DNA from 4 places in the Streptomyces sp. NPDC012827 genome. Region 4 is predicted to be linked to each of the others. Evidence: riboswitches for the same ligand, from Rfam matches in the RefSeq annotation. Region 4 holds a riboswitch; each other region holds the start of a gene.
The links. Region 4 has a riboswitch for cyclic di-AMP ahead of ACFY60_RS26840 (transglycosylase SLT domain-containing protein). Riboswitches for the same ligand answer to the same signal wherever they lie in the genome.

Region 1: linked by a shared signal. The riboswitch ahead of ACFY60_RS25895 (transglycosylase family protein) and the one ahead of ACFY60_RS26840 (transglycosylase SLT domain-containing protein) in region 4 are both predicted to bind cyclic di-AMP.
Region 2: linked by a shared signal. The riboswitch ahead of ACFY60_RS24545 (peptidoglycan DD-metalloendopeptidase family protein) and the one ahead of ACFY60_RS26840 (transglycosylase SLT domain-containing protein) in region 4 are both predicted to bind cyclic di-AMP.
Region 3: linked by a shared signal. The riboswitch ahead of ACFY60_RS03465 (M23 family metallopeptidase) and the one ahead of ACFY60_RS26840 (transglycosylase SLT domain-containing protein) in region 4 are both predicted to bind cyclic di-AMP.

Annotation. Positions count from the first base shown of each region.
Region 1 is NZ_JBIBBY010000012.1:251,776-257,590, reverse strand. Features, by position in the region: gene ACFY60_RS25905 (septum formation initiator family protein) at 1-244, opposite strand, end outside; gene eno (phosphopyruvate hydratase) at 345-1,631, opposite strand; gene ACFY60_RS25895 (transglycosylase family protein) at 1,896-2,636, opposite strand; cyclic di-AMP (ydaO/yuaA leader) riboswitch at 2,640-2,813, opposite strand; gene ACFY60_RS25890 (transglycosylase family protein) at 3,073-4,140, opposite strand; gene ACFY60_RS25885 (cytochrome P450) at 4,302-5,609, opposite strand; gene ACFY60_RS25880 (globin domain-containing protein) at 5,748-5,815, shown strand, end outside.
Region 2 is NZ_JBIBBY010000011.1:265,695-271,509, reverse strand. Features, by position in the region: gene ACFY60_RS24560 (STM4012 family radical SAM protein) at 1-432, shown strand, start outside; gene ACFY60_RS24555 (STM4011 family radical SAM protein) at 442-1,314, shown strand; gene ACFY60_RS24550 (SGNH/GDSL hydrolase family protein) at 1,322-2,116, opposite strand; gene ACFY60_RS24545 (peptidoglycan DD-metalloendopeptidase family protein) at 2,292-3,257, opposite strand; cyclic di-AMP (ydaO/yuaA leader) riboswitch at 3,262-3,418, opposite strand; gene ACFY60_RS24540 (tyrosine-protein phosphatase) at 3,813-4,634, shown strand; gene ACFY60_RS24535 (DUF6126 family protein) at 4,660-4,815, opposite strand; gene ACFY60_RS24530 (helix-turn-helix domain-containing protein) at 4,911-5,540, opposite strand; gene ACFY60_RS24525 (aspartate aminotransferase family protein) at 5,614-5,815, opposite strand, start outside.
Region 3 is NZ_JBIBBY010000002.1:21,124-26,938, forward strand. Features, by position in the region: gene ACFY60_RS03460 (PrsW family intramembrane metalloprotease) at 1-554, shown strand, start outside; gene ACFY60_RS03465 (M23 family metallopeptidase) at 643-1,791, opposite strand; cyclic di-AMP (ydaO/yuaA leader) riboswitch at 1,803-1,950, opposite strand; gene ACFY60_RS03470 (PP2C family protein-serine/threonine phosphatase) at 2,152-3,348, opposite strand; gene ACFY60_RS03475 (MFS transporter) at 3,515-4,840, opposite strand; gene ACFY60_RS03480 (PLP-dependent cysteine synthase family protein) at 4,837-5,815, opposite strand, start outside.
Region 4 is NZ_JBIBBY010000013.1:148,358-154,172, forward strand. Features, by position in the region: gene ACFY60_RS26830 (DeoR/GlpR family DNA-binding transcription regulator) at 1-311, shown strand, start outside; gene ACFY60_RS26835 (hypothetical protein) at 366-980, opposite strand; cyclic di-AMP (ydaO/yuaA leader) riboswitch at 1,347-1,531, shown strand; gene ACFY60_RS26840 (transglycosylase SLT domain-containing protein) at 1,536-2,390, shown strand; gene ACFY60_RS26845 (alpha/beta family hydrolase) at 2,374-3,714, opposite strand; gene ACFY60_RS26850 (alpha/beta fold hydrolase) at 3,843-4,607, opposite strand; gene ACFY60_RS26855 (type B 50S ribosomal protein L31) at 4,834-5,082, shown strand; gene ACFY60_RS26860 (peptidylprolyl isomerase) at 5,172-5,672, opposite strand; gene ACFY60_RS26865 (hypothetical protein) at 5,796-5,815, opposite strand, start outside.

The DNA.
Region 1 (5,815 bases), on a different contig from region 4:
GCCGGGCGGCCTCGGCGGCCTTCCGCTCCTGCTCGGCGATCTCGCCCTGCTGGGAGACGTAGCTCCTTATCGGATAGGCGAGCGCCACGACGAGGGAGCAGACGACGAGGGCGAGGAAGGCCGCGCGGCCGGTGAGCCGGGAACGGCGGGCCTGGCGGCGGCTCTGGGAGCGGTAGACGCGGGCGGCGGTCTGCTCACCGAGCAGCCTGATCCTGGTCGCGGTGGAGAACCGGTCCCGGGCCATGTGCGCGCCTCCCCTTCACGTGCGTACGTCCCCGCACACGGTACGGGACCGCATGCGGGGACGTACGGATACGGGCTGTGTCAGCCCTTGTGCCGGTGCCTCAGTTCGCCGGGCGGAACCGCGGGAACGCGCTGCGGCCGGCGTAGACCGCGGCGTCGTCCAGGATCTCCTCGATGCGCAGGAGCTGGTTGTACTTGGCGACGCGCTCGGAGCGGGCCGGGGCACCGGTCTTGATCTGGCCGCAGTTGGTGGCGACGGCCAGGTCGGCGATGGTGACGTCCTCGGTCTCGCCGGAGCGGTGGGACATCATGCACTTGAAGCCGTTGCGCTGGGCCAGCTCGACGGCGTCCAGGGTCTCGGTCAGCGAGCCGATCTGGTTGACCTTGACGAGCAGCGCGTTGGCGGCGCCCTCCTCGATGCCGCGGGCGAGGCGCTCCGGGTTGGTGACGAAGAGGTCGTCGCCGACCAGCTGGACGCGGGAGCCCAGCTTCTCGGTGATGGTCTTCCAGCCGTCCCAGTCGTCCTCGAACAGCGGGTCCTCGATGGAGACCAGCGGGTACGCGTCGACGAGCTCCGCGTAGTAGTCGGTCATCTCGGCGGCGGAGCGGGCCTTGCCCTCGAACTCGTAGGAGCCGTCCTTGTAGAACTCGGAGGCGGCGACGTCGAGCGCGAGCGCGATGTCCTTGCCGGGCGTGTAGCCGGCCTGCTTGATGGCCTCGAGGATGAGGTCGAGGGCCTCGCGGTTGGAGCCCAGGTTCGGGGCGAAGCCGCCCTCGTCGCCGAGGCCGGTGGAGAGGCCCTTGGTCTTCAGGACGGACTTGAGGGTGTGGTAGACCTCGGTGCCCCAGCGGAGGGCCTCGGAGAAGGACTCCGCGCCGATCGGGGCGATCATGAACTCCTGGATGTCCACGTTCGAGTCGGCGTGCGACCCGCCGTTCAGGATGTTCATCATCGGAACGGGCAGCAGGTGCGCGTTCGGGCCGCCCAGGTAGCGGAAGAGGGGGAGGTCGCTGGCCTCGGAGGCGGCGTGCGCGACGGCGAGGGAGACGCCGAGGATGGCGTTGGCGCCGAGCGAGGACTTGTCGGGGGTGGCGTCCAGGTCGAACATGGCCTGGTCGATCAGGCGCTGCTCGGTGGCGTCGTAGCCGACGAGCTCCGGGCCGATCTGCTCGATGACGGCCAGGACGGCCTTCTCGACGCCCTTGCCGAGGTAGCGGTTCTGGTCGCCGTCACGGAGCTCGAGGGCCTCGAACGCACCGGTGGAGGCACCGGACGGGACGGCAGCACGGCCGGTGCTGCCGTCGTCGAGGCCGACCTCGACCTCGACCGTGGGGTTGCCTCGGGAGTCCAGGATTTCCCGGGCTACGACGACGTCGATGGACGGCACGAGCATCTCCTTCTGGGATGTGACGCTAGGTGTGACGCATACGGCGCAAGGCTCGTTCGCCTTGCGACAAGAGCCTAACCGGCCCGGGGGCTCCGGCCCGCCGGGCGCCCGCCCCGTGGGACGAAAAAGGACCCGGGGGCATGCATCCCGGGACGAACCGCCCGCGGGTACTCATGGGTAACAGACGGAACCCCGGTCCGGCGTGCACGGGGGGCACGCCGGACCGGGGTGGTCACCGCGGGAGGTTCGTCAGGGCCGCGAGGCTCACTTCAGGTGGAGCTGCTGGCCCGGGTAGATGAGGTCGGCGTCCTCGACGACGTCCTGGTTGAGGTCGTAGAGGGTGGCCCAGCCGCCCTTGACGCCGTGCGCCTGGGCGATGGTGGCGAGGGTGTCACCGGCCGCGACCTTGTACTCGCCGTCACCCTTCTTGACCTTCTTGCCGGTCGGGGTGGTGACGGTCTTGCGGCGCTCCTGCGGAGCGGCCTGGGCGGTGACGCTCTTGGAGGTCTCGCGGGCGGTCGCCTTCGGAGCCGTGCGCTTGGTGCTGCGCGTGGTCGGCTGCTCGGAGCGGCGCTCGGGCGAGGTGGTGGTGCCGGTCGGCTTCTGGGTCTCGGTGGTGCCGCCGCTGTAGGTGGCGCGGGAGAGGCCGACGCCGCAGCTCGGCCAGGCGCCCTTGCCCTGGCCCGCGAGGACCTTCTCGGCGATGGCGATCTGCTGCGACTTCGAGGCCAGGTTGGCGGTGGAGGCGTAGGCGGTGCCGCCGTACGCGGCCCACGTGGAGGCCGAGAACTGCAGGCCGCCGTAGTAGCCGTTGCCCGTGTTGATGGACCAGTTGCCGCCGGACTCGCACTGGGCGACGCGGTCCCACTCGGAGGCGGTGGCGGCCGAGGCGGTGCCCGTGGCCATCAGCGGGGCGGCGACGGCGGCACCGGTGACGCCGACGAGCGTGACGACCTGGGTGGCCTTGGAGGGACGGCGGTGTTTGCCCTTGCCGGAAAACAGCATGGAGATTCTCCTCACCGACGCCTGCGAGGTGAGCTGTCGGGTTCGGGCCGAAGAGTTGCCCGGCCGCGTGTCCTAGCACGCGGCTTCACCCCAAGCCGAACGTCGGTCGTCCTTCTCGACGACCGGGGCCGGCACTTACCTTGGGTCCCCCGCTCCTGCCTACGGCGCTTACGCGACGACTGTTCCCATCGGCCGGCGGCAGGACTCGGCGTTCTCGGTCGACGGGGCCCGCGGTGGCGAGCGATGACGACCGTAGCCACACTCCTGCCGGAAGTTCAAAGGGGCGCATTGCGGAAATAACGCCCCTACCGTCCTTCCGGCGGAGGGTGTTTGCGCAGGTGAGAGGTCACGGAATCAAATCTTCCGCACAAGCCGCGCCAGTTGGGGCGAAGAGATCCATGTCTCACTTGAGCAGAACCGGACATTACCTCTCGAACTACCCGGCCGACGGCGCCGAACCGATCGTCAGATCAAGGCTCTGACCAGGCAGGATGAGGTCCGGATCGGTGCCCACCGTCCGCCGGTTGGCGTCATAGAGGGCGGTCCAGCCTCCGGGGAGTTGCCGCTCCTGCGCGATGACGGTCAGGTTGTCCCCGGGGCGCACCGTGTAGGCGTCCGAAGTGTCCTGACTGTCCGTTGCGTCCACTCCGGTCGGCGACGCATCGACGACCGGAGCCTTTGCCGGAGTTTCAGACTTCTTGTCCGTCGGTGCGGCATGACGACCTGCTTCGGCAGAAGTGTCCGTCTTGCCGGTTTCCTCCGGGGCGGCGTCACCCCGGTGCTTGCCGGTGCCGGGCGCGCTCGACGGAGCGTCACCTTCCGCCGTACGGGGCTTTTCGGGCGTTCCGGAGGTTCCGGGCGTGTCGGAGGTGCCGGGAGCCGTCGGCGCGCTCGGTGCGGCCGGGTGGGTGGAGGCACCCGGCGCGGCCGGGTGGGTGGAGGCGTCCGGGGCGGCGGTCGTCCCGGCCGCTCCCGGCGTCCGGGAGGCCGTGGGGGCGTCCGGGGCCGAGGAGGCCGCGGGAGCGCCGGAGGCCCGCGGTACGGGCACCGAGGAGGCCGGGGAGGACGGAGAGACCTGCGCGGCGGGCGAGGCGGGCGAGGCGGTCGGCGTGCCGGCCGTGCGGTTCGACTCCGGGGCGGGGCCCGTCTCCTCGGGCAGCGTGACGGCCGGCCCCGGGTTCACGCCCGGCGCCTTCCCGTCGTTGCCCAGCCCGGCGATCGGGGCGCAGGTGGCCCAGTCGGTCGCGCCCGAGGCGAGCGCCTTCTCGGCCACCACGATCTGCTGGGCGCGGCTGGCCAGGTCGGCGCTGGGGGCGTAGGCGAGCCCGCCGTGCCGCTCCCAGCTCTCCTGGGTGAACTGGAGCCCGCCGTACATCCCGTTGCCGAAGTTGGCACTCCACTGGCCGCCCGACTCGCACTCGGCCACCCGGTCCCAGGTGGCCGCGTCGGCGGCGGAGGCGGATCCGGTGGCGAGCAGCGGCAGCGCCATGGCGGATCCGGTCACGCCCGCCGCGACGACGAGAGCGGGGGCCTGACGGGGTCGACGGTGTCGTCCGTTCCCGGAGCGCATACGTACGCCTTTCGCGTGACGGCTGAAGACTGCCGCGAAACGTAGCGGCATTCGAACGTCCGTCACAAGTCGGTCGCCCCGCGATCACGTGAAGATCACACTTCTGACGAACCCTCAGCCGGAGCCACCCGTACGGAAGGGGTGAATTCCACCGGAAGCGTGCGCAAACCGCGCATGATGAGCCCGCCGCGCCACCGCAGTTCGGCCGGGTCGGCGGCGAGCCGCAGGTCCGGCAGCCGGGTCAGCAGGGCGGCCAGGGCCACCTGTCCCTCCAGGCGCGCGAGCGGCGCGCCGACGCAGTAGTGGATGCCGTGCCCGTACCCCAGGTGCTGGTTGTCCCGCCGCGCCAGGTCCAGGGTGTCCGGCTCCGTGAACCGTGCCGGGTCCCGGTCGGCGGCGGCCAGGACCACCAGGACCGGGTCGCCCGCCGGGATCGCCTGCCCGCCGATGCTCAGGTCCCGGGTCGCGTACCGCCAGGTCGCCAGCTCCACCGGCCCGTCGAACCGCAGCAGCTCCTCGACCCCCGTCTCCAGGAGTCCGGTCTCACCGGCCGCCAGGGAGGCCTGGAGCCGCTCGCGCTGCTCCGGGTGCCGCAGCAGCTGGTAGGTGCCGTTGCCGATGAGGTTGATGGTGGTTTCGAAACCGGCGAAAAGCAGGACGAAACACATGGCCGTGGCCTCGGCCTCGGTGAGGTGGTCGCCGTGGTCGCCGGCCCGGATGAGGCCGGAGATCAGGTCGTCGCCGAGGTCCTGCCGCTTGCGGTGGATCAGCTCGGCGAGGTAGCCCCGGATCTTCTTCACCGACCGGGCGACGCCGCCGCGCGGCCCGCCGCCGTGCCGGATCATCATCCCCGCCCAGTCCCGGAGGTCGTCCTGGTCCTCGGCGGGCACGCCCAGCAGGTCGCAGATGGCGTAGATGGGCAGGGGGAAGGCGAAGTCGTGGATGAGGTCCGCCTCCCCCTTCTCCGCGAAGCCGTCGATGAGCCGGTCGGTCAGCTCCCGCACGCGCGGGGCGAACTCCGCGACCCTGCGCGGGGTGAAGGCCTTGGAGACGAGCCGGCGCAGCCGGGTGTGGTCGGGCGGGTCGATGTTGAGCAGGTGCGTCATCAGCCCCGCGCTGCGCTCGCCCGGAATGCCGGTCTTGCCCGGTTCGGCGTGGTGGACGGGGTTCTTGGAGAGCCGCTGGTCGGCGAGGGCCTGCCGGGCGTCCGCGTACCGGGTGACGAGCCAGGCCTCGACCCCGCTGGGCAGCCGAGTCCGGTGAACGGGGGCGTGCTCCCGCAGCCAGGCGTAGGCCGGATACGGGTCGGTGGCGAACTCCCAGGTGAAGAGGGCGGGCGCCGGGGGCGGGACCTGGGGCGGTACGGCGGAGGGCTCGGGGGGCGGTACGGGGGTGCTGCTCACCCCCCGACCGTACCGCCCGCCCCGTCCGGCCTCCGGGGGCCCCGACCGTCCCCCGTCCCCTCCGGCCCCCGGGTCCCCGACCTGACGTATGAAGATCGCGCGGACCCCCGGTGAGGGCGGGTGGCCTAGATTCCCCCCGTGGATGCCCAGTTGCTCAGGAGCACGTTCGCGGTCGTCGAGAGACGGGCCGAACACGCCGTCGCCTT
Region 2 (5,815 bases), on a different contig from region 4:
GACGGCATGATCGGCCTGGGCTGCGGGGCCCGCTCGTACACCTCCTCGCTCCATTACTCCTTCGACTACGCCGTCGACATGCGGCAGGTGCGCGGGATCATCGATCGCTACACGGAGACCCGGGACTTCTCCCGGGCCGAGGTCGGCCGCCGGGTGGACGGCGACGAGGCCCGGCGCCGGCACCTGCTGCAGTCGCTGCTCCAGGCGGAGGGCATGCCGCTCGCCGGGTACGAGGAGCGGTTCGGCACCTCCCCCTTCGAGGACTTCGGGGCCGAGCTGGCCCGGTTCGAACGGCTGGGCTGGCTGGACGCGGAAGCGCCCGGAGGGCTGCTGCGCCTGTCGCCGGAGGGCCTGGCGTACTCCGACGGGCTGGGTCCGGTCCTCTTCTCCCCCGCCGTGCGGGCCGCCATGGCCGCCTACGAGCCGAAGTAGGGGCGGGGTGTGGATCTGACGCTGCTCTACCGGGGGCCGCTCGCCTCCTGCGACTTCGACTGCCCGTACTGCCCGTTCGCCAAGCGGCGCGACAGCCCCGAGCGGCTGCGGGCCGACCGGGCGGCCCTGGAGCGGTTCACCGGGTGGGTGGCGGAGCAGCGGGGCGACCGGCTGCGGATCCTGTTCACCCCGTGGGGCGAGGGGCTGGTGCGCTCCTGGTACCGGCGGGCGCTCGTGGAGCTGTCGCGGCTGCCGCACGTCGAACGGGTGGCCATCCAGACGAACCTGAGCTGCCGCACCGACTGGCTGGCGGAGGCCGACCGGGACACGGTGGCGCTGTGGTGCACGTACCACCCGGGGCAGACGCCGTACGACCGGTTCCTCGGCAAGTGCCGTGACCTCGCCGGGCGGGGGGTGCGTTTCAGCGTCGGGGTGGTCGGGCTGCCGGCGCACCGCGAGGAGGCACGGCGGCTGCGCGCGGACCTGCCGCCGCACGTCTACTTGTGGGTGAACGCGGCCGAGGGGTACGCGTACACCGACGCGGAGGCCGGTGCCTGGGCGGAGATCGATCCCCTGTTCCCGTACAGCAGGCATCCGCACCGCTCGGGCGGCCTGCCGTGCCGCACCGGCGAGTCGGTGGTGTCGGTGGACGGCGAGGGGACGGTGCGGCGCTGCCACTTCGTCAGGGCCGAGCTGGGCAATCTGTACGACGGTTCGTACCGTGCCGCGCTGCGGCCGCGTGTCTGTCCCCTCGCCGTCTGCGACTGCCACATCGGTTACGTCCACCTGGAGACGCTGCCGCTGTACGACGTGTTCGCGGGCGGGGTCCTGGAGCGGATCCCCACCGGTTTCCCCGCCCTCCCCCGGATTCCGGGGGCATGAAACCCGGCTACAGGGGCATGAGGTCGGGGCGCTTGGCCTCCACGTGGTCGCCCGAGCTCTCGCCGCGCAGCCGCCGCCCGATCCAGGGGACCAGGTACTGCTTGGCCCAGTGGATGTCGTCGCGGCGTACCTCGAGGGTGCCGCGCGGGGGCACCGGCGGCCACGGCTGGTCCGGGTCGGCGGGCACCGGCAGGCCGAGGACCTGGGCGGCGCGCAGGGCGACCCGGGTGTGGCCGTCGGGCGAGAGGTGCAGGCGGTCGCTGTCCCAGGCGCGCCGGTCCTGGACGGAGCGCAGCGACCACAGGTCGAGGACCGGGCAGCCGTAGCGGTCCGCGATGGCCCGGACGTGCGCGGTGTAGGTGGCGATCTTGCCGCGCAGGTGCCGGAGCACGGGCACGTCGCGGGTGTCGAAGCCGGTGGTCACCATGACCGTGCCGACGGAGGAGGTGAGGTCGGCGACGGCGCGCTCGAAGCGCGCGGCCACGTCGTCGGGGTCGGTGCCGGGGCGGATGATGTCGTTGCCGCCGGCGCAGAAGGTCACCAGGTCGGGGGCGAGTTCCTTCGCCCGCGGGACCTGTTCCGCGACGATCTGGTCGAGAAGGCGCCCCCGTACGGCCAGGTTGGCGTAGCGGAAGTCCTCGGGTTCCGGCAGCTGGTCGGCGAGGAGGACCGCGAACCGGTCCGCCCAGCCGATGTACGTCCCGCCGGGGCCGGGGTCTCCGACGCCCTCGGTGAAGCTGTCACCGATCGCCGCGTACGACCCGAATGCGTTCTTGTCTGTTGATCTCGAATCGTCTGCCACGGGAGCACATCCTTCCTTCCGGGATGTGACCTACGCGACCGTAAGGAGGGGTTGACGGCGGGTGACATATGCCACCGATAAAGATTTCCCCAAGACCGGAACAAACCGGTGGCCCGGCACAGGAGTGCCGGGCCACCGCGGAGCCTGATCGCGCGCGCTTCTCGAGCGCGGCGGGTCAGAGGGAGACGCCGTGCTGGCGGAGGTAGGCCAGCGGGTCGATGTCGGAGCCGTAGCTGGGCGAGGTCCGGATCTCGAAGTGCAGGTGCGGGCCGGTGGAGTTGCCGGTCGAGCCGGAGAGGCCGATCTGCTGGCCGCCGCTGACGGACTGGCCGGCGGAGACGGCCAGGGAGGAGAGGTGGGCGTACTGCGAGTAGTTGCCGTCGGCGTGCTGGATGACGACCTCGTTGCCGTAGGCACCGCTCCACCCGGCGGAGACGACCGTACCGGCGCCGACGGCGCGGACGGTGGTGCCGGAGGAGGCGATGAAGTCGGCACCGGTGTGGTAGCCGGAGGACCACATGGAGCCGGAGGCGCGGTACGGGGTGGAGACGCCACCGGCGACCGGGGCGACCCAGCCGGAGGAGGCCGTGGAGCTGCCGGTGGACGGCGCCGCGGTGGAGGTGGTGGCCGGGGCGGAGGCGCGCTCGCTGCTCCGGGAGGCGCGGGACTGCTCCTTCTTCGGGGCGGCCTTGCGCTCGGTCTTCGGGGCGGCCTTGCGCTCCGCCTTGGGAGCGGCCTTCGGCGCGGCGGCGTTCTCGCCGTTCAGCGTCAGCTTCATCCCGGGCAGGATCAGGGACGGGTCCTCGCCGACGACCTGGCGGTTGTCCGCGTACAGCTCCTGCCAGCCGCCCTCGACACCCTGCTCGGTGGCGATCTTGGACAGGTAGTCGCCGCTGACGACGGAGTACGTCCTCGGCGCGGCCTTCTTCGCGGCGGGCGCGGCCTGGGCGGTCTGCGCCACCTGCGCGGCGGCCACGGCGTGGGTCTGGACGGCGGCGGCCGGGGCGGCCTGCTCGGCGGCGTGGGCGCCGGTCGCGCCCAGGAGCGGAAGCGCGACGACGGCGCCTCCGGTGCCGGCGGCGACGAAACCGCGGGTGAGGGAATTGATCTTCGGTCGGCGGTGCTTACCCTTCGCGGGCATGGCGAATTCCTCTCCGGCGCCTGCGAGGTGAGCTGTCGGGTTCGGACTGGAGATGTCCGGCCGCGTGTCCACGCGACTTCACCCCGAGCCGTCCTGCGTCGCGGGACCGGCGTACTTCCTGGGTCCCCCGCTCCTGCCACGCGAGTGGGCTGGGTATGAATTCCGGTCGGTGGCAGGATTCGGCGGTCCGACCGGAGTGACGGTGACGCTAGACGAGGGGGGTCGGCGGGAACAAGCCGTTCTTTTTCCACGGCATTCACCTCCGGCGTTCTCCGCCGGAATTCCGGTCACCCTCCGTGGACCACGGACCCTCGATCCCCCTTTCGCACAGGGCAATTGCTCCGGGCGGGCGGCCACGATGCGTCACCTCTATGACCCTGCTCACGCACGACAACCCATCTCGCCTGCAACCGGCGCGAGTTACCCGCAATGCCTCAATTCGGACAGATCCCTCATTCCTGTCCGAGGGGGTGCGTCAGGCGGGGTCCTCCCTGGATGATTGCGCCAGAAACCCCACGCGTGTCGGCCACCGAACGCCTACTTCCAGGAGCATCCGTGACGCAGCAGCTGCCGCAGATCCCGCCCACCGCGGCGGACGAGCCCCGGCTCACCGGGGTCCGCAACTTCCGGGACGTGGGCGGCCTGCCGACGGCCGACGGGCGCGCCGTGCGCCCCGGTCGCCTCTTCCGCAGCGGCCACCTCGCCCACGCGACCGAGGAGGACGCCGTCTTCCTCGCCTCACTGGGCCTGCACACGGTCTTCGACTTCCGCAACGAGGCCGACCGGCGGGTGGAGGGCCCGGACGTCGAGCTGCCCGGCGTGCGGAACGTGAACATACCCCTGAACGACCCGGCCGACGGCAAGGAGTTCTGGAAGCTCGTCCGGGGCGGGGACCTCGCGCAGCTCCGGGAGATCCTGGGCGACGGCAAGGCCGCCGCCCGGATGTCCGATTCGTACCGGAAGATGATTGTCGAGCGGACGGCGGAGCACAGCAGGATCCTGCATTCCATGGCCGAGGAGAGCGTTCCGGCACTGATGCACTGCGCGGCGGGCAAGGACCGCGCCGGGCTGTCGATCGCGATCACCCTGCTCGCCCTCGGCGTCGAGCGGGAGGCCATCGAGGCGGACTACGCGTTGTCGAACGACCCGCACCGCCGCTACAAGGTGCGCCGCAGCTCCACCGCCCCGGACGCGATGTCGCCGGAGGTGATGGAGCTGCTGAGCCCGCTGTTCGACGCGCGGGTGGAGTACCTGCGGGCGGCGTTCGAGACGATCGACGCGACCTGGGGCTCGACGGAGGCCTATCTCACCCAGGGCCTGGGGCTGTCCGCCCGGACCCGCGAGCTGCTGCGGGAACGCCTGCTCACGGAGGCGTGACCCGACCGGCCCCGGCACGCCGCGCTCACTGGTTCCGGCCGCCGAACAGGAACAGCAGGTAGAGGAAGCCGGCGAAGAGGTGCCCCGCGATCAGATAGGCGAAGAGGCGGAGCACCAGCCCCTTGGGGAACTTACCGCCGCCGCGTTCCTCGCCGGTCACCGGTGCGGACTTGTCGGACATATCGGTCCTTTCCTGAGGAATCGTCACAGGTTCCTCGTCAGGGTCGGGTCGTCGCCGGTCGTCGCGGAGTCGCCCGCGCGGGCCGGCGGGGGGCGTCAGCGGAGGTGCGGACTTCCGTCGCCGAGGCAGAGTTCGGCGACGGGACTCTGCATCAGGGTGTGGACGAAGAGCAGCTCGGCGCCGGATCGGGTGGCGGCGCCGATGCGGTGCGGGGTCAGCGAGTCGAAGTGCGCGCTGTCACCCGGATCGAGGACGTGCACGGTCTCGCCGAGCGCGAGCCGCACCCGCCCCTCCAGGACGTGGATCCACTCCTCCCCCGGGTGGACCCGCACGATGTCGGCCCGGGTGGCGTGGGGGACGTGGACCCGCAGGGCCTGGAGGGCGCGCCCGGCGCCGCCCGCCTGGCGGTAGATCCAGCCGTCCGCCTCGACCGGCTCGGAGCGTCCGGCCCGGACGACGGGGTCGTGCTCGGGCGGCGCCTCGCCGAGGAGGGCCGAGACCGTCGTACCGTAGGTACGGGCCAGGGCGAGGAGCATCGGCAGCGAGGGCTGCCGGTTCCCCGTCTCCAGGCGCGAGAGGTGGGCCGGGGAGAGCCCGGCACGCTGCGCCGCGGCCTCCAGGGTGAGCCCGCGGCGGCGGCGCAGGGCCCGCAGCTGGGGGGCGACGTCGGGGACGGCGCCGGGCGGGGCGGGGTCCGGGGAGTCTCCCCCGGGGGCGTGGTCCATGCGTCCATTGCGCCAGGATCGTGCCTCCGAGGCAACTTTCTTGCCCCGGAGGCAAAATCCATGCCGCCGCCGCTCAGCGCTGGGCGACCGCCTGCTGTACGAGTGTCCTCCCGAAGTCCCACATCAGCCCGCCGCCCCCGTGGGCCTCGTCCATGACCGCCGTGAACGCCGTGACGAAGCGGTCCACGTCGGCCTCGTCGACGACCAGCGGCGGGATCAGTTTGATCACCTCCAGGTGGTCGCCGGAGACCTGGGTGAGGATCCGGTGCCGCTGG
Region 3 (5,815 bases), on a different contig from region 4:
TGCGGAAGGTACTGCTGCCGCTCGCCGGACTGCTCCTCGCCATGGGGGTCCACGCCCTCTGGAACGGCTCGGCCACCTTCGGCGGCCCGCTCGCCTTCTACGCCGTGTACGCGGTCTTCATGGTTCCGGCCTTCGGGCTGCTGACCTGGCTCGCCGTGTGGAGCCGGCAGCGCGAACTGCGCACGATCTCGCGGGTGCTCCCGGCGTACGCGGCGGCCGGCTGGCTCGCCCCCGCCGAACCTCCGGCACTCTCCTCCCTGCGCGCCCGCCAGGTGGCCCGCGCCTACGCCGCCCGCGCGTACGGGCCCGAGGCGGCGCGGGCGGTGGGCGAGTACGAGTCGTTCGCGACGACCCTCGCGTTCCTGCGGGACCGGGCCCGGCGCGGGGTGGCGGGCCCGGACTTCACGGCGCGGGAGCAGGAGCTGCTGCACCATCTGTGGCAGCGCCGCCCGGTCGCCTCCCCGGCGCTCACGTACGCGGCGCGGGCCACCGGGCTGGCGTGGGCGCCGCCGCAGTATCTGGACTACGGCGACTTCAATCCGTACCGGAGCTGATCACACGCCGGGGGACCGGCGCGCCTGATCCGGGAACACCGGCGGGCATGTTCCGGGATTTTCGAGGTAGACGGTCCCCGTGCTGCTGCTAGAGCGACAGACCCTTGGAGCGGAGCCACTGCGCCGGGTCGATGCCGTCGCCGCCGGGCGTGTGGACCTCCAGGTGGAGGTGGGGGCCGGTGACGTTGCCGGTGGCGCCGACGCGGCCGATGGTCTCGCCGGTGCCGACGGTCTGGCCCGCCGCGACGGTCATCGAGGAGAGGTGGCAGTACCAGATCTCGGTGCCGTCGGCGAGCTGCAGCACGATCCGGTAGCCGTAGGAGCCGGACCAGCCGGCCGAGGTGATGGTGCCGCCGTGCACGGCCTTGAGCGGGGTGCCGGTGGGCGCCGCGAAGTCGAGACCGGTGTGGTAGCCGGAGGACCACATGTTGCCGGACTGCATGTAGGTGGAGGTCAGGGTGTACGAGGAGAGGGGCATCGCGTAGTCGGCGGCGAGCTTCGCCAGGCGCTCCGCCTCGGCCTTCTCCGCCGCGATCCGCTCCGCCTCGGCCTTGGCCTCGGCCTCCGCCCTGGCCTTCGCCTCCGCTTCCGCCTTGGCCTTCGCCTCGGCCTCGGCGGCCGCCTTCTCGGCGGCGGCGCGGGCGTCGGCGGCGGCCCTCTCGGCGGCGGCGCGCTCCGCGGCCTCCCGCTCGGCGGCGTCGGCGGAGGTCTGCTGCTGCTCGGCCTGCTGGAGGATGCGCGCGCGCAGCGCCTCGCCCGCGTCGGCGGCTCCGGCCGTGGGCCCGGCCGTGCCGGTCGCGGCGCTCGCGGTGGCGGCCGCCGTGGTGCTCTCCTCGGAGAGCGTGGTGTACGCGGCGGCGGTGAGCGGGTTCGGGTTGGCGCGCTCGGCGCTGACCGGCTCGGGTGCCTCGTCGGGAAGCAGGTCGCCGACGCCGGGCAGGTCGTGGGCGTCCGGCAGACCGAGGTCCGGAAGGTCCGGGAGCGATATGGCGACCGGGGGCCTGTCCTGCGCGGTGGCGAGACCGCCCGCGCCGACGGCCGCGATGACGCCGACGCCGAGGACGGTGGAGGAACGGGCAAAGTTGGAGCGCTGCTTGACGACGCGGTGACGGCCGCCGGAGCGGCTCTCGGCGCGGAGGGTTCCCTCGGTCGGGTTCCACTCCCCGGCGGAGCCGGCGGCACCCGCGCCGCCGAAGGGATCGAACGAGGCCTCGGGTGCAGGGGTGTTGGACGCCACGGAGGCGCGCTCCTTTCCTTCCTTCTCGCCTACCGGGTTAGCTGACGGGTTCGGAGCAGGAAGGTCTCCTACGGGCGGTTTCGCACGAGGTGCGAGGGGCCCGATTCACCCCAAGTGGTGGTTCCCCGGTTCCCTTTCGGGATTCGGCGCGTGCGCACGGTGTCGCCTCTTGCGACGACTGGGACGACCGCGCTGCGTTATCGAACGTTAATAGAGACGAGGGTCCTATTCCAAGCCGTTCCCGGTGATCGTTCATTGAATTGGCAGGGAATCGCCCGAGTTGACCCCCTCTCAAAACGGAAGCCCCGTCCACACTAAAACTGACGGTAAGTCAATTGTTATCACTGGGAGACCTCTCGGTCACGGGTGGTGACGGCGCCCACCGCCGGGCGCCACCACCGGCATCGTCCGGCGCCGCTCCGGCTGTCCGGTCGCCGGCCGGCTCACCGCGAGGAGCGCCATGTCGTCCGTCGCCCCGCCGCCCGTGTGCCGCCGTACGTCGTCCACGAGCGCGTCGAGGAGTTCCTCCGGCCCCGGGAAGATCCGCCCGGCCAGCCGCTCCGCCGGATCGTAGAAGACGCCCTGCGCGTTCCGCGCCTCCGAGAGCCCGTCGGTGTAGAGGAGGAGGGTGGCGCCCGGCGGGTAGGCCCGCTCGTCGGCCCGGTCCGGCCAGGCCGCCAGCTCGCCCATGCCGAGCGGCAGGGCCGCCTGGCCCGGCTCCAGCGTCTCCAGGCCGCCGTTCGCCCGCAGCAGCAGCGGGGGCGGATGTCCCCGGTTCACGATCCGTACGACCCCGGCGCCCGGCGGCACCTCCGCCAGGACCGCCGTCGTGAATCCCTCGAAGGCGTCGAGCCCGTGCCGCCGGGTGCCCTCCCGGGCCAGGGCCCGTTCGAGTCGCTGCGCCACCCCCTCCAGGGTCCGTTCCTGCTCGGCGGCCTCCCGGAACGCGCCGATCACCACGGCCACGGCCTCGACCGCGTCCAGGCCCTTCCCCCGTACGTCCCCGACGATCAGCCGCACCCCGTGCGGGGTGTCCTGGACGGCGAAGAGGTCGCCGCCGATGAACGCGTCCGCCTGCGCCGCCTCGTACCGCGCCGCGCAGTGGAGCCCGCCGATCCGTTCGGCCGGCGTCGGCAGCACCGCCTTCTGCGCCGTCTCCGCGATGACGCGCGCGGAGGCGAGCCGCTCCCCGCTGATCCGGACGACCCGGTTGATCAGCAGGCCGAGCGCCGAGACGGTCATGACGGTGAGGGCCTCGGTGAGGGACGGGACCTCGGTGAGGGTGTCGTTGTAGGCGTGCAGACCGAGGCAGGCGAGGACGGCGGCGATGCCCGTGAGCAGGGTCGTCAGGGTGGAGAAGAACGGCGCGGCGATGAGCGGGGCAGCCGAGAACATCGGCGCGGCCGTGAACTGGGGCGGCGTCGACAGGTCGAAGACGGCACCGCCCGCGATGACCAGCGGGGGCAGCGCCCGGAGGAAGCGGCGCGCACCGCGGTACGGGCGGCGGGGCTCGTCGTCCCGCCGCCCGTCACCCGTCGCTCCCAGAGGGTGCCCCACCTGTGCTCTCCTGCCCGGTCGATACCGGCCGCGGCCCGTACCGCGCCCTCCCAGGGTCCCCGCGCCCCCGCCGGGCGGCGACTCCCGGACGGCCGACCGGGGGACCCGGGCGATCAAGGAGCCCCGGGACGCCCAGGGCGTCGACCGGCCGGAAGGAGCCGGGCGATCAGGCGGGGCCGGGCTTCGACGACTCCGGCGGCGCGGACGACTCCGACGACGCGGGCGGCTCGGGCGATGCGGACTGCTCCGACGACGCGGACTGCTCGGGCCGCTCGGGCGGGGGCGCCGCGAGCCGGCCGCCGCGGGCCAGGAGTGCGACGGCCCCCGCGCACACCAGTCCCACCGCGCACAGGGCCAGCCACGGCACCGCCGACCAGCCCGTGACGTCGAGCAGGGCGCCGGTCCCCAGGTTCCCCAGGGTGATGCCGATCCCGCACACGGTGTTGTAGAGCCCGTAGTGGGTGGCCACCCAGCGCCCCCGGGACAGGGCGACGACCGTGTCCATCTCGTACGGGTAGAGCACCGCGTTCGCCACGGCCAGGACCGCCGCGCACAGCAGCAGCCCCGCCACTCCCCGCCCGAACGCCGCCGGGAGCAGGAAGGCGGCGCCCATCAGGGCGAGGCCCAGCACGAGACACCGCTCGCGCCGCAGCCGCGCCTTGCACCAGGCCGTGATGCGCAGCTGCCCGGCCAGCGCCACCAGCGCGGACACCACGAACAGGGCGGTGGTCAGGCCCGTACCCCCGGCCGCGAGCGGCAGGGCCAGATAGACCTGGAAGGACAGCACGTACGAGCCGGTCATGGCCAGCGAGAACAGCCAGAAGGTGCGGTGCGTGAGGACCGTGCGGAACTGGCCCCGGCCGCCGTCGCCGCCGGCCCGGTCCGCCTCCCGGCCCCGTACGGGCAGGTGCCGGAGCTGCACCAGGGTCAGCCCGGCGAAGAGGACGGCCGCCACCACGCACGTCAGCCGGAACGACACCCCGGTGAGCGCCACCCCGACCAGCGGCCCGAGCAGGATGCCCGCCTGGTAGTACGCGTGGAAGAGGGCGAAGGCCTCCACCCGCCGCGCCTCCCCCGCCTCTGCGGCGAGGAAGGCCCGTACCGCCGGGTTGAAGAGGGCGCCCGCGAGCCCCGTGGCGAGCGAGGCGGCGATCAGCACCGGCAGCGACTGGGCGAAGGCGAGCGCGCCGAAGCCGAGGGTCCGCAGGGCGCAGCCGGCCACGATCAGCGGCTTGAAGCCGAGCCGGTCGGCGAGCGCGCCGCCGACCAGGAACATGCCCTGCTGGGAGAGGTTGCGGGCGCCGAGGATCAGCCCCACCGCCCAGGCCGCCATGCCGAGCCCGTCCGCGAGGTGCGCGGCCAGGAAGGGCATGAGCATGTAGAAGCCGAGGTTGATGGTGAGCTGGTTGAGGAACAGCAGCCGGACGGCCGGTTCGAAGGTACGGCTCTGCTTCCAGATGCCGCCCTTGGGCGGCGCGGCGGTGGCGCTCAACGGGTCCGCCCCGTCCGTCCGGCCCGGTCGGCCCCGGAGGGACCGGGGAGACCGGGGAGACCGGGAAGGCCGGGGAGTCCGGACCGGCCGGCGGCACGGTCGGTGTCGCGCGGGCCCGGGCCCCGGTCCGTACCGCAGACACCGGGGGTCCGGGGGCCCAGGCCCGCCGGTGGGTGCGGCCGCGCGGCCCCGTGGGTCCGCCGCTCCGCCCGGTTCAGGACCCTGCGCGTCCAGCCGTCGACGCGCTCGGCGCTCACGTACGGCGCCGGCTCCTCGCGCACCGGGCCGTCGAGGAGGCCGTGCGCCGCGCAGAACTCGTCGTTGAAGACGGTGTCGAAGTACCGCTGCGGCCCGTCCGGGAAGACGGCCGCGATCCGGGTCCCGCGCGGCCGGGTCCGGGCGAGCCACCCCGCGACCAGCGCGACCGCGCCCACGCTCCAGCCGCCGGTCGCGAACTGGCGGGCGGCCAGGCGGCGGGCCGACCGCACCGCCTCCGCCGGGCCGACCCAGTGGACCTCGTCGAAGGCCGCGTGGTCCACGTTCGCCGGGTGGATGGAGGAGCCGAGGCCCCGCATGAGCCGCTCGCCGGCCGGAAGACCGAAGACGGTGGAGTTCACGGAGTCGACGCCGACCAGTTCCAGGGCGGGGCTGCTGGTGGCGCGCAGCGCGCGGGCGATGCCGGCCGAGTGGCCGCCGGTGCCGACCGCGCAGACCAGCACGTCGATCCGGTCGAGCTGGTCGGAGAGTTCGGCGGCGAGCCCGGTGTAGGCGCCGGGGTTGTCGGGGTTCCCGTACTGGTCGGGGCACCAGGCCCCGTCGAGGTCGGCGAGCAGTTCGGCGACCCGGTCCTTCCGCGCCTGCTGCCAGCCGCCGTGCGGACTGGGCTCGGGCACGACGTGGACGCGGGCCCCGTGGGCGACGAGCATCCGCTCGACGATCGGTTCGAGGCCGGGGTCGGTGACGACGTGCACGGGG
Region 4 (5,815 bases):
AGCTGGTGGGGCCCCTGACGGCCGGTGTCCTCAGCGAGGTCGTGCTGGACACCGTGGTGCTCGGTGTGGACGGCATCGACGCCGAGCTGGGCGTGATGGCCCATCAGGAGGAGGAGGCGGCCGTCAGCCGCCTGTTCGCCGAGCGCGCGAGCCGGGTCGTGGTCGTGACGGACTCCTCGAAACTGGGCCGGCGGGCGTTCGCCCGCATCTGCGGGATCGACCGTGTCGACCTCCTCGTCACGGACACCGCCGTCCCGGCGGAGGCGGTCACGCGGTTCGGTGAGGCGGGCGTGAAGGTGCTGACCGTCTGACCGGCCGCGCCACCGCCCGCCCTTGGCATCACGGCCGCGAGGACGGGCGGCCGCTCAGTGGCCGGCGCGGGCGGCCCGGCGGGCCGTGGCGTCCAGCAGGGCCAGGGCGTCGGAGGCGGTCCGGCCGGGTGCGCGGTTCCAGGGGCCGATCAGCCCGGTCCAGCCCCGGGCGCGCAGCTCGGTGACGATCCAGGCGGCGGCGTGGTTCATGGTGTCGGCGCTGCCGTAGCCCAGACGGTGGGCGGCGAGCAGGGCGCCGCAGACGCAGCGGGCGCCCCGGGCGTCGCGGAGCCTGTACGGAGCGTTCTGCCAGCCCCATTCCTCCAGAACCTGACGGGCGTAGCCGAGGTGCACCGAGGGGCGCAGATCGCCCTGGCCGATCCGGCGCCACGCGTGCAGGCGGTCCGGGAGCACGGCTCCGACCCGGCCGGGCAGCCGGCGCTCGGCGGGCAGGGCGGGCGGCAGCGCGTCGAGCGCCTCGGCGACGAGCCGGTCCACGGGGACGGACAGGAGGGCACGCCAGTCCCCCGGGCCCGCGTCCTCGCCGGGGGAAGCGGGAGCGGGGCTGTGCCAGTTCTCGACGATCCGCCGCCAGGTCGCGCTCTCGTACAGCGCGGCGGCCTCGCGGTCCAGGGCGTCGGGGCCGAGGAGGGAAGGGGCGGAGGGCATGGGCGGCTCCCGAGGTCGGAGGAGCTCATCCTGCATCCCAAATGTCGACTTCGCGATATTTGCTCCATTCGTGGGCGCGGCATCCTTCCACCCCTTTCGCGCCGTCGCGAGTGGGGGTATTTCGCCCCCTTCTCTTTCGATCGGAATTACAGCGCATATGCGGACATTGCGTTCCGGGTGACGCGTTTCACTTCCCGGCCCGCCCGATCGGGTGCCGGGGACCGCCGGGCCCGGTGCCGCAAGGCCGTTCGGCAGACCGCCGGGAAACAGGATCTTGAATACGGGAATTCCGGGAACTTCTTTTCCGCGCATGCGTGACGCGACGCCTTGTTCCGGGCCCCCTTTCTGGCCTACGGTCACCCCCATTCAGGCGGACCGCCGAATCCTGCCACCGCCTGAAAACCTCCCTTTTCACCCGACGGCAGGAGCGGGGGACCCACGAACACGCCGGTCCGGACTTCCGGAACGGCTCGGGGTGAAGCCGCGTGCGCGCGGCCGGACACCTCCCGTCCGAACCCGACAGCTCACCCCGCAGGCGCCGGAGAGGAACCCGTCATGCCTGCACACGGTAAGCACCGCCGCCCTCGGCGCCGCACCGTCCCCCGTGGTCTCGCCCTCGCCGGTTCGGGCGGCGCGGCGCTGGCCCTGCCGCTGGTCGTGCCCGCCTCGGCCGGCGCCCAGCCGGTCTCCGGGGCCCCACAGACCGCCGCCCACGCGCTCCCTGCCGCGGCCGCCCCCGCCGCGCTTCCCACCGCCCCCGCCGCCCCCGCCGCGACCCGCACCTATACCGTCGTGAAGGGCGACTCCCTTTCCGGCATCGCACGGGAGAAGGGAATTCAAGGCGGCTGGAAGGCTCTTTACCGGGTCAACCGGACCGTGGTGGGTGACAATCCGTCACTCATTCACCCCGGACTCGAACTGACGATTCGTCGGGATTCCGCGAAGGCTCCCGCGGCGAAGTCCCCGGCCGGCGCCACCGAGCGGGCGAGCCGCGGCGAGCGGCGAGCGGCTCCCGGCTCCTCCGGTGCCGCCGCGACTCCGGCCGCCGCTCCCGCGGCCCCTGCCGCCCGGGCCGCCACGACGGCCTACGCCGACAACCTGGACGGCTGGATCCGCGAGTCGCTCGACGTCATGGCCCGGTACGGCATCCCCGGTTCGTACGACGGCATCCTGCGCAATGTGATGCGCGAGTCTTCCGGCAATCCGCGGGCCATCAACCTGTGGGACTCCAACGCCGCGGCCGGCACCCCGTCGAAGGGCCTGCTCCAGGTCATCGAGCCGACCTTCATGGCCTACCACGTGCCGGGCACGTCCATGGACCTCTTCGACCCGGTCGCGAACATCACCGCCGCCTGCAACTACGCGGCGGACCGCTACGGCTCCATCGACAACGTCAACGGCCCGTACTGACCGGAGCGCCCGTCCGGCGTCCGAAGTGCCCGGTGAACCAGGAGGTGGCGAGCTCCGCCACCTCCTCCAGGGCACCCGGCTCCTCGAAGAGGTGGGTGGCGCCGGGCACGACCTCCAGCCGGTTCTCACAGCGCAGCATCGTCCGAGCTGTGCGGTTCAGGTCCAGGACGAGCGTGTCGCGCCCGCCCACCACCAGGAGGGTGGGGGTGTCGACCCGGGCCAGCCGTTCGTGGGCCAGGTCGGGCCGGCCCCCGCGCGAGACGATCGCCACGGGCCGGGCCCCGGCCCCGCCGCCCTCACCGCCCGGCTCGGCCGCCGCCCACAGGGCGGCGGCCGCTCCCGTGCTCGCGCCGAACCAGCCGAGCGGCAGCCCCAGGGCCACCGGCTCCGCCGCGAGCCACTCCGTGGCCCTGGACAGGCGTCCGGCGAGCATCGGGGTGTCGAAGACGAGCCGCCGGTCGGCCGCCTCCTCCTCCGTGAGCAGGTCGAAGAGGAGCGTGCCGAGCCCCGCCCGGTTCAGGGCCCCGGCCACCGCGCGATTGCGGGAGCTGTGCCGGCCGCTGCCGCTGCCGTGGGCGAACACGACGATGCCACGTGCGTCCTCGGGGACGGCCAGCCGCCCGGCGAGGGCGCCCCCGCCCTCCGGCAGGGGGATCCGCACGTCCGTCTCCTGGACGACGGGTCCGTGCACCGCCCGGTTGCGCGCGAGCCGGGCGACGACCTCCTCGTCGGAGGTCGGGGAGAAGTCCTCGTAGAACTGGCCGACGGCGGTGAACCCGTCGGGCGTGTGGACGCAGACGGTCTCGTCCGCCTCCCCGCCGAGGCGGGTGGTCCAGCCGCGCGGGGCGACCGGGACGGCGAACACGATCCGTGCCGCGCCCCGGGCACGGACCACCCGGCAGGCCGCGAGCGCGGTGGCCCCGGTCGCGAGCCCGTCGTCGACCACGAGAACCGTCCTGCCGTCGAGCGGTGCGGGCCGGTGCCCGCCCCGGTAGCGGCGCGCGCGCCGCTCCAGCTCGGCGCGCTCGCGCTCCTCCACCGCCGCGAGGTCGCCCGGTCCCACCCGGGCGTCACGGAGCACCTGGTCGTTCAGGACCCTGATGCCGCCCTCACCGAGGGCGCCCATCGCGACCTCGGGCCGGTACGGCACGCCCAGCTTCCGTACCACGCAGAGGTCGAGCGGTGCGCCGAGGGCGTCGGCGACCTCGGCGGCCACCGGCACCCCGCCCCGGGGCAGCCCGAGGACGGTGACGTCGAGGGCCGCGAGGTGGCCGAGGCGGGCGGCGAGCCGCCGTCCCGCGTCGGTCCGGTCCGTGAAGTACATGCTCGGCCGCCTTCCGCCGTCCGCGTGCGCCGCGGCTGCCGGGCGGGGCCGGGTCGGCCTCCCCGCCCGTTCTCCAGGGTAGGCACGTCCCCACCGGCTTCCGCATCCCCGGTGGGGCGGGAGGCCGGTCAGGCGGCGAGGAAGGCCTCGATGGCCTCGGCGAGGGCTTCCGGAGTCTCCTCGGGCGCGTAGTGGCCCGCGTCCTCGAGGACCTGGAGGCGGGCGTTGGGGTACCAGCGCAGCCAGGTGGCCTCCATCGCGTCCGCGCCGAGGGCGGGGTCGTGAGCGCCCACGACGAGCAGGACGGGCACCGGGTTGTCGCGGACGCGCTCGTGGAAGTCGGCGCGTGCCCAGGAGTCCAGATAGGCACGGAAGGCGGTGGCCGAGGAGCGGTTCAGGGACCGTTCGACGCGCGCGCCGAGCCAGGTGTCGTCGTACCGTCCGCCGGTGGTGCGGTCGATGATGGCGCGCCGGTTCGCGGGTTCGGAGGCGGCACCGGCGAAGAGTTCCCAGGTCTCGGCGTCCAGCGGGAAGCCCGCGGCGGAGACCGGTGAGATGCCCACGAGGGACCGGACGCGACCGGGAGCGTCGAGGAGCATCACCTGGGCGGCCTTCGCGCCCATGGAGTGGCCGATGACGGTGAAGGAGTCCCAGCCCAGGTCGTCGGCGACGGCGAGGGCGTCGGCGGCGATCTCCTCCATCGTGTAGTCGCCGGGGGTGTCGCGGGCCTCGCCGTACCCACGGCAGTCGAGGAAGGCGTACTGTCCGGCGGCCCCGTCGAGGTGGTCGCGGAGCGGGGCGAAGCTGGTGCGGTCGCCGAACCAGTTGTGGAGCACGAGGGCGCGCCCCGGCCCCTCGCCGTGCACCTCGTACGGAAGAACCCTGCCGGTCATCGCGCCCCCTGGTGGCCTGGGAAGGGGCCCGCGTCCTCTCGGCGGCGCCCGACGACCGAGTGTGGCGTCCCGGTCGCGCACAGTCAAAGGGGTGCCGGGGGCGTGCGCGCGGCGTGTCACCCGGTCGGTCGCGTGGCGCTGGTCGCCCCGGCCGGGCGCGGCGAGGCTGGGGGTGGCCTGTCGGTCAGGCCGGAGGAGTCAGGGCGTCAGCCCCGGAGGAGGACACGTGCAGCAGGACAAGCAGCCCGAGTACCGGCCGGTGGTCTTCCGGGACCGCTCGGCGGGGTACGCGTTTCTGACGCGGTCGACGGCGACCAGCGACACCACCATCGAGTGGGACGACGGGAACACGTATCCGGTGATCGACGTGGAGATCTCGTCGGAGAGCCACCCGTTCTACACGGGCAAGGCGCGGACCGTCGACACGGAGGGCCGGATCGCGAAGTTCGAGCGCCGGTACGGCGAGCAGGGCTGAGCCTCCGCGACGGGCCGTGCGGCGGGTCCCGGCCGGGGCGGGTGCGCGTCGCGGACGGCGCGCCCGACCCCGGCCGGCGGGGAGAGGGCTCAGCCCTCGACGACGCCGGACGCGGCGACCTTGACGCTGGCGCTGGTGCGGCCGGACTGGGAGCCGAGGGACTCGATCTTCTTGACCAGGTCCTGGCCCTCGACGACCTCGCCGAAGACGACGTGCTTGCCGTCGAGCCAGCTGGTGACGATCGTGGTGATGAAGAACTGCGAACCGTTGGTGTTGCGGCCCGCGTTCGCCATCGACAGCAGGTACGGGCGGTCGTGCTTCAGCGTGAAGTTCTCGTCGGCGAACTTCTCGCCGTAGATGCTCTTGCCGCCGGTGCCGTTGCCGTTGGTGAAGTCACCGCCCTGCAGCATGAACTCCGGGATGACGCGGTGGAACGGGGACCCCGCGTAGCCGAAGCCGTGCTCACCGGTGGCGAGCTCACGGAAGTTGCGCGCCGTCTTCGGGACGACGTCGTCGAACAGCTTGAAGACGATCCGGCCGGCCGGCTCGTCGTTGATGGTGATGTCGAAGAACACGTTGTTGTTGCTCATGGGGACATCCTGTCATTACCCCCGCGCCGCACGCGCACGGGCTGCCTCCCGCCGTGTCAGGTCGCGGGTGCCCCGCCGCCCGGGGAGGGGCGAGGCACCCGCGACCGAATCCGGCCCTTCGGATCAGAGCAGCCCGCCGCCCC